2 regions of the Bradyrhizobium sp. ISRA430 genome follow, and region 2 is predicted to be linked to the other one. Evidence: predicted binding sites of a transcription regulator. Region 2 holds the regulator's gene; the other holds the start of a gene.
The links. The regulator LexA, encoded in region 2, represses DNA repair genes until DNA is damaged. The targets are predictions, from matches to a motif close to TGTTCNNNNTGTGTTCNG.
Positions count from the first base shown of each region.

Region 1: a site for LexA is predicted at 2,819-2,836, ahead of MTX21_RS05290 (single-stranded DNA-binding protein). Genes of this name have one in related genera too.

Region 1 is NZ_CP094516.1:1,023,565-1,027,984, reverse strand. It holds gene gyrA (DNA gyrase subunit A) at 1-1,386, opposite strand, end outside; gene MTX21_RS05295 (DUF2306 domain-containing protein) at 1,556-1,954, opposite strand; gene MTX21_RS05290 (single-stranded DNA-binding protein) at 2,166-2,657, opposite strand; gene MTX21_RS05285 (outer membrane beta-barrel protein) at 3,114-3,875, shown strand; gene MTX21_RS05280 (outer membrane protein) at 4,110-4,420, shown strand, end outside.
Region 2 is NZ_CP094516.1:896,264-900,683, reverse strand. It holds gene MTX21_RS04690 (hypothetical protein) at 1-195, shown strand, start outside; gene glp (gephyrin-like molybdotransferase Glp) at 432-1,643, shown strand; gene lexA (transcriptional repressor LexA) at 1,819-2,517, shown strand; gene MTX21_RS04675 (hypothetical protein) at 2,812-3,243, shown strand; gene MTX21_RS04670 (ComEC/Rec2 family competence protein) at 3,332-4,420, opposite strand, start outside.

The sequences.
Region 1 (4,420 bases), 130 kb from region 2:
CAGTTCCAGAATCGCCCTGGCCTGCTCCATCGACAAGCGGATCGTACCGTCCGCGTTGATGCGGTGACGGGGATCGTCGATCAGCGTGATGATGTCCTCGACGTCCCGCGCGGGCCAGTCGCGCGTCATCAGCGTCTCGCGCGCGGCAGCCGGCGTGGGCGAGGTCCGGATCACACGGATGATCTCGTCGATATTGGCGACCGCAATCGCAAGGCCGACCTGCTCGTGCGCCCTTTCGCGCGCCTTGCGCAGCTTGTATTTGGTCCGGCGCGTCACGACCTGCTCGCGGAAGCCGACGAAGATCGTCAGCATGTCCTTCAGGTTCATCGTCTGCGGACGGCCGGAGTCGAGCGCGACGGCGTTGACGCCGAAAGAGGTCTGCAGCGGCGTGAACTTATAGAGCTGGTTCAGCACCACGTCGGGCATGGCATCGCGCTTGAGCTCGACGACGACGCGGTAGCCGTCGCGGTCGGACTCGTCGCGCAGGTCGGAAATGCCCTCGATCTTCTTTTCCTTGTAGAGCTCGGCGATGCGCTCCACCATTGTCGCCTTGTTCACCTGATACGGAATCTCGGTGATGACGATCGCCTCGCGCTCCTTGCGGATCGTCTCGAACTCGACCTTGCCGCGCATCACGATGGAGCCGCGGCCAAGATGATATGCGCTGCGGATGCCCTGGCGTCCGAGAATGATGCCGCCGGTCGGGAAATCCGGACCCGGGATGATGTTGTTGAGCTCGTCGATGGTAAGCGACGGATTGTCGATCAGCGCCACGCAAGCGTCGATCACCTCGCCCAGATTGTGCGGTGGGATGTTGGTGGCCATGCCGACCGCGATGCCGCCGGCACCGTTGACCAGCAGGTTCGGGAACCTGGCCGGCAGCACCACCGGCTCTTTCTCGGAACCGTCATAGTTGTCCTGGAAATCGACGGTATCGTCGTCGATGTCCTCGAGCAGCTTCAGCGCGATCTTGGTCAGGCGGGACTCGGTGTAACGCATGGCCGCCGGCGGATCGCCGTCGACGGAGCCGAAATTGCCCTGCCCGTCGATCAGCGGCGCGCGCATCGAGAAGTCCTGCGCCATGCGTACCAGCGCGTCGTAGATCGCCTGGTCGCCATGCGGGTGGTATTTACCCATGACCTCGCCGACGGCACCGGCGGACTTCTTATGCTTCTTGTCCGGAGTATCGCCGCGATTGTTCATCGCGAACAGGATGCGGCGATGCACCGGCTTCAACCCGTCGCGCGCATCGGGCAGCGCACGCGCCACGATCACGCTCATCGCGTAATCGAGATAGGACTTCTTCATCTCCTCGTAGATGGAAACGGGGCGAATGTCCGAGGGTTGCGCCGGCTGGTCGCCGGGCTTGTTGTCGTCGTCAGCCAAGGGGAAATCCGGTGAGGTTTTGTCTGGGAATCATATAGCGCATCGAGCGCGTGATAACCACCCTCGCAAGGCCCCCAGGAAGCGCTTTTTCCGCTTATTTTTCCAACGACTTACGCGCTCTATAGCACTGCCGCCGGAACCGCCGGAACGTGCCGCCGGAAACCACTCCTCAAGCGCCGAAAATCACACGGTGCATGATGCGTCCGGGCACCAGCGTGAACAGGCCCGCCACCACCAGCGCGCCGGTAAAGATGAAGATCATCATCCGGCGATGATCGGCGACGCGATGAGTATGGGCGCGCCACACCGCCAGTGGCAGCACCACCAGCGTGAAGATCGACAGGAGATGGATCGGGCTGAACGGGCCAACCAGCCGGATCTGGTGGATCCAGAATGACGACGCGGCCACGACGACCATCAGGACGACCCAGATCCAGCCGATCGTCCGATGCGGCAGCGTGCCCTTGGGCGCCGCGAACTGAACGAGGCCAAGCCCGAACGCGGCCATGGCCGCGAAGGCATGCAGCGGAATGGCCGGCGCGGCCTCAAGCAGTGGCGCGAGGCTCATGGGCGGGCGACCTCCAGAGCGGCGGAAACGGCAATGTGAATAGAATTAACATCAAGTTAATACCATTCACATCGCGCCCCGTCAAAAGCTCAGGCGCAATCTGAAGCAAGGCCGGAAATGCCAAGCCCTATCCGACGATTGGTAAGGAATTTTGCCGCTTTACGCGAGTTAGCGGGATCCAAGATGCGAGGTACCCTGCGCCCTCGCGGCCTCAGAACGGGATGTCGTCATCCATGTCGCTGTTGCGACCGCCGCCAGCGGCCACAGGACGGCGCGGAGCGCTGCTGACCGGACCGCTGGAGCCGAAGTCGCCGCCCGGCTCCTCGCCGAAGTTGCCGCCTCCTCCGCCGCCACGGCCGTCGAGCATGGTGAGGTTCGAGTTGAAGCCCTGGAGCACGACTTCGGTGGAGTATTTCTCCACCCCGCTCTGATCGGTCCATTTGCGGGTCTGGAGCGCGCCCTCGACGTAAACCTTCGAGCCCTTCTTCAGGTACTGTTCGGCGACCTTGGCGAGCCCCTCGTTGAAGATCACCACGCGGTGCCACTCGGTCTTTTCCTTGCGCTCGCCGGTCGCCTTGTCCCGCCAGGTTTCCGAGGTCGCGATCGACAGATTTGCGATCGGTCGCCCGTCCTGGGTGCGGCGGATTTCCGGATCCTTGCCGAGATTTCCGACCAGAATGACCTTGTTGATGCTTCCCGCCATCGCCGCTCTCCACTCCAAACGTCACTGAATTTCGAAAAAGGCCGCGCGTTGCCGCGCCATTCGCCCGTTGGGAGGACCCTATACGCTCGCAAGGCGCTTGCAGCCGCCGATCAGCCCGCCACCCCTCAACTTATCCCCACATATAGCATCGGCGGTCGCCTTGTTCCAGATTTGTTCTTGGCGAAACCAACGGAAGGCTGTGACGGCTGAATGACGCGGATGCGTCGAGAAAGTGGCAAACCGAGATGGAACTTTTTTGGGTTCCCGCGAACGGTTGAAACCACTTAACATTCATTAACTTACCGGCTCTGTCGTTCGTCTGCGTCTGTTGCATTTCGGAGACGGACTCAGGTGCGACATTAAGCTAGGGTTGCCTCGGAATTAGTTCATATGGGCGTCGCGCCTAATTGACCGCTTCGGGGATTTCGAGAAGCGGGCGAAACTGGGGAGACTGCAATGAATAAGATTTGGGTGGGTGCAATCGGAGCTGTGGCACTGAGCCTGTCAGCTCCCGCGAGCGCTGCGGACCTCGCCGCGCGTCCGTACACCAAGGCTCCGCCGCCTGCGGTGGCCGCGGTCTACGACTGGAGCGGCTTCTACATCGGCATCAACGGCGGTGGCGGCACCAGCCACAAGTGCTGGGACTTTGTGACACCGGTAACCGGCACGCTGGTGGGCGACGGTTGCCACGACGCGACCGGGGGCACTGTCGGTGGCCAGATCGGCTATCGCTGGCAGTCGGCCAACTGGGTGTTCGGTGTCGAGGGTCAGGGCAACTGGGCTGACTTCAAGGGCGACAACATCAGCCCCAGCGCGCCTTTCCAGCAGAACCGCACCCGGATCGACGCTTTCGGCCTGATCACGGGACAGGTTGGTTACGCTTGGAACAACGTCCTCTTCTACGTGAAGGGCGGCGGTGCGGTGGTCGGAGACAGGTACGACCTGATCACAGCGCCAGGCTTTGTAGGCGCAGGCACCGTCTTCGGCTCGGCTCGCGAGACCCGCTGGGGCGGCACCGTCGGCGCTGGCCTGGAGTTCGGCTTCGCGCCCAACTGGTCGGTCGGCGTCGAGTACGATCATATCTTCCTGGGACACCGCAACAACGACTTCTCCCTCGGTGGCGTCTTCGTGCAAACCGAGCGCATCAGCCAGGATGTCGATATGGGGCTCGTCCGCGTGAACTATCGCTGGGGTGGCCCGGTGATCGCAAAGTACTGATATCACCCGGATATCGATCGGTGCTTCAAGGCCGGCCTCGCGCCGGCCTTTTTGCTGCGCGCTGCTGAACAATAGGTCAGCAATGCAGCCCGTTTTCTGACCTGTTGTGACTTTTGGGGTACACAACTTCCAGCTTCGCTGGTGTAAGCCGGCCGCAGTTGGACGAGAGCGTCCGATGTCCTTCCTTTCGCACGGAAGGCAAAAACAGAAACCGGGACTGGGACTGAATTGAAGATGAAGAAGGTTTTGTTGGCTTCGGCCTGTTTGTTCGCACTGAGCGCATTTGCTCCCGCCACGGCTGCCGATCTCGCAGCCCGCCACTACACCAAGGCTCCGATCGCTCCGGCCGCGGTCTACAACTGGACCGGCTTCTACCTCGGTATCGTCGGTGGCGGCGCGTGGGAAAATTCCTCGACCGACCCGAAGATGAAGGGCGGCTTTGTCGGCGGCACGGCCGGCTACAACTGGCAGGCCGGCAACGTCGTGTTCGGCCTCGAAGCCGACGGCGCCTGGGCTGACGTCAGCGCTTCGGTGACCGGCGCCAC
Region 2 (4,420 bases):
TACCTCACCAAGCAAGCCTCTCTCCTGCTCGAATTCGCCAGAACCACGTCGGACTCGGATCTCTCAGCCAAGCTGATTAGCAAGGCCGCCGATCTGAAATCGCAGGCCGATCCCCTGCCCGACAAGGATCAAAGTCCCAACGCGCCCGATGTGGCCAAGGATGCTAGTCGGAACGAGCCGACGGGAGCGGATTGATGTTGACCATGGCCCTTGTTGCTTTCGTTCTTGCGATCGCTGCGCGGGTGCCAGTCTGCAGCGTCATCCAGATCATGTCGCACCGGACCTGAATCCAATCATCTCACAAGCGTAGAAGCCGGCACGATCGTTCGTCCGGACGCCGGGTTTTGCTTCGGCGCACGCGCTCGGCTAGAACCCTTGACGCCGAGACGGTTCGATTTGCCAATCGACTTGCCAAGCAGGAGATTTCGCCCGTGGCCCTGATGCCGGTTTCTGACGCGCTTGCCGCGGTGCTGGCCGGCGTGGAGCCGCTATCCGAAGAGATGATCGCGCTGGAAGGCGCCTTTCACCGCGTACTGGCACGCGACGTCACCGCCCGGCGTACGCAGCCCCCCCAGGCAATGTCGGCGATGGACGGCTATGCCGTGCGCGCGAGCGATGCGGCCAAGGTCGATGCGCAGCTCAGCGTGATCGGCGAGGTCGCGGCGGGCCGGCCGTTCGCGCCAACGCTGGGTGCCGGCGAGGCGGTCCGGATCTTCACCGGCGGCGTGATTCCCAACGGCGCAGATGCCGTCGTGATCCAGGAGGACACGGTCGCGGACGGCAAGCGCATCACGATCAAGGAGGCCGCCGTCGCCGGACGGCATATCCGGCGCGCCGGCGTCGACTTTTCCGAGGGCGACGTGCTGCTACGGGCAGGCGCCCGCCTCACCGAGCGAAGCCTGGCCCTCGCCGCCGGTATGAACCATCCTGACCTTCCCGTCCGCCGCCGCCCGAAGGTCGCAATCCTCGCCACCGGCGATGAGCTGGTGATGCCGGGCACAACACCCGGCCCCGGCCAGATCGTCTATTCCAACGGCTATGCGATCCACGCGCTGGCGCGCCGGGAGGGCGCCGACACGATCGACCTTGGGATCGCCGCCGACACCCTGGAGGCCACCACCGCCGGTATCCGCTCCGCCCGCGAAACCGGCGCCGACGTCCTGATCACGACCGGCGGTGCGTCGGTCGGCGATCACGATCTGGTCCAGCAGGCGCTCAAGGCCGAGGGCATTGCGATGGCGTTCTGGAAGATCGCGATGCGGCCGGGCAAGCCGATGATGCATGGCCATCTCGGCGCGATGCGCGTGATCGGCCTGCCCGGCAATCCGGTCTCGTCTTACGTTTGCGCCTTCCTGTTCATGGTGCCGTTGATTCGCGCGCTTGCGGGCCGTCAGCCCGTTCACCACCGCCGCGAGCGCGCCGTAGTCGGGGGCGAGCTCGCCGCCAACGACATGCGCGAGGACTATCTTCGCGTGCGCCTCGAAGAGCGCGACGACGGCACGCTGGTCGCGGTTCCCGTCAACAATCAGGACTCTTCTCTGCTTGCAAATCTCGCTGCGGCACAGGCACTTCTCGTGCGGCCGCCGTTCGCGCCGAAGGCCGAAGCAGGCGCGCCCTGCGAGGTGTTGCGGCTGCCCGCTTGAACGAGCCGGCCGCGCGTGTTCCGCGAAGTTTATCGTGTTCACGCAAAATTAAGCAGTTGCGGAACACATATCGAACATATAGTGTCCGTTCATGATTTGTTTCGAGCATCTAGCGGTGCGCCGCTAACTTCAGCGTCTCGGAATCGAACGACATCAACCGGGGGATTTGGTCGAGATGTTAACGCGCAAACAATACGAGCTTCTGCGGTTCATCAGCGAACGCCTGAAGGAAAGCGGCGTGCCGCCCTCCTTCGACGAGATGAAGGACGCGCTCGATCTGCGCTCGAAGTCGGGCATCCATCGCCTGATCACCGCACTCGAGGAGCGCGGCTTCATCCGCCGCCTGCCCAATCGTGCCCGCGCCATCGAAGTGATCAAGCTGCCCGAGCTTCAGGCCGCGGCCGGCAATCGGCGCGGCTTCACGCCGAGCGTCATCGAAGGCAATCTCGGTAAGGTACGCGGCTCCAGCGCCCCCGTGGACGAGGGTGAACGTCCGGTCGCTGTGCCCGTGATGGGCCGCATCGCGGCGGGCACGCCGATCGAGGCCTTGCAGACCCGCAGCCACACCATCAGCGTACCGCCGGACATGCTCGGCTCGGGCGAGCATTACGCGCTCGAAGTGCGCGGCGATTCGATGGTGGAGGCCGGCATCCTCGACGGCGACATGGCGCTGATCCAGCGCAACGAGAGCGCCGACACCGGCGACATCGTGGTGGCCCTGATCGACGACGAGGAAGCGACCCTGAAACGCTTCCGCCGGCGCGGCGCCTCGATCGCGCTCGAGCCGGCCAATGCGGCCTACGAGGTGCGCATCCTGCCGCCGAACCGCGTAAAGATTCAGGGCAAGCTGATCGGGCTGTACCGGAAATACTGAGCGTCTTCGGCGAGGCGTGAGCCGATGCAAGTCGCGTGGAGCAATCGACCTCCGCCGCGTGTTGTGCAGCGCCGGTGAATTCAGGATTGATCTCGACGAGCGCAACAGAAGAAAATTCGCACGAGCCTGCTTTGTTCCAAAGGCTCTTGCTCAACGCAGAAAAGATAATGTGATCGGCAGGTCTGCACGCAAGTCGCAGATTTGCCCTCAACATCGCATATCATCGGAGCCTTCCTGATAGAGGCCTGGGCCTCCGGGGGCACGGGTCGCTATCTCTTATGAGGAGCACTTGCGATGTGTGACTACAGCCTGCATGCCGTCGCGACCCGTCCCGCCCAGGTCGGTGAGACGATCGTCACGACAACCTTCCGCGGCACCTCGACGCGCGGCTTCGCTTCGGAAGCCGATCTCTCCGTCGCGGTCTGCCTGCTGCCGGGAACGGAGCTCGCCTTCGCCGACAACGTCCGCTACGACAATCGCTGGATCTGGACGCGCACCATCAACTCCCGCGTCGGCAAGTTCGGCAAAGTCGATCCGCACATTCCCGATCGCCATCATGACGCGATCGAATTCCCCGACGGCAAATATGTGCTGGTGACGCAGCTCGTCGAAGGCCAGCGCGCAACCGTGCTGCAATTGCCGGTGACCCAGCCGGCCGGTGAGCACAAGCCGCAAGTCGCCGCTGACAGGCCGCAGCCGACCGTTACGCGCCTGCCGATCGGCTGACGCGTAATATTTGAGCATGATCTCCGCGCAAACGCATTCCGCGTTTGTCGCGAAGGGAAAAACGCTACACACTTTTCCGGATCATGCGTCAGTCCTCGACCTGAAGGTCGGCCTCCGACGGCGTTGCGTCCCTGGAGCGCGGTGCGGCCGGCCGTGGCGCGAGGTTTGGTTCATAATAGCCATCGCCGGCGATTGCCGGCGACCAGGGGCGATTTGCGCCCCTCGCCCTCACCGCCTGCACCGCAAAGCCGTCGCCGCGGCGCGCGAGCGCCAAGCCGCCCTGGCTCATGAGACGATCCCGGTCGACCACCATCGCCGCACAATCGGGCGGCGCGGGTCTCGCTGTCACCACCAGCGCAGCCCGGCTGCAATCATCCGAGAGCGCATCCACGCGCAGCGCCAGCGCGATCAGGCGGCCGTCGGCGAGCGGGGTCACGCATCCGGATTCGTCGCATGACACGCCGCTACCGAGCGATGCATCACCGGCGCTGCGCGGATCGGCATCGGCCGCAAGCCACTCCTTGGCGAGGAACGCGTCCTTGTTCGCCGCGATGAGATGCAAGCGGCCGTCGCTGCCGCGCACTGCGATGTTACGCCCGTCGCCTGCGATCAGGACGTCCGGCTGGCGCACGGACACCGCCCACACAATCGCTGCGACCAGCACGAGCGCACCGGTCCAGCGCAAGGGCGTGCGCAACAGGCCCATCAGGACGATGCCGATGCTCGCCGCGATCAGCGGGGCGATGCCGAAAGCGGCAATGCGGCCGACCGCGCCCGGAAGATTCGCAACCCACTGCGCGACCACGACCATCCAGTCGATGCCGACACCCATCAGCCACCAGAACACGCCGTCGAGCCCGAACGGCGCTGCGATCAATCCCAACAGCCCGGCCGGCATCACCAGCGCCGAGACCACCGGCATCGCCGCGAGGTTCGCGAGCACACCGAACGGCGTGACGCGGTGAAAGTGGAAGGCGGCATAGGGCGTGGTCGCAAAGCCCGCGATCAGCGAGGCCAGGAACAGCATGGCGATCTCACGGCCGCCCCACAGCGCAATCCGCGCCGTCGCCGAATGATCGGGTGAGGCAAACAGGTTCGGCATGCCGATCTGCACCAGCGCAACCAGCCCAAGCGTTGCCGCAAACGACATCTGGAAGCTCGGATGCACCAGCGCCTC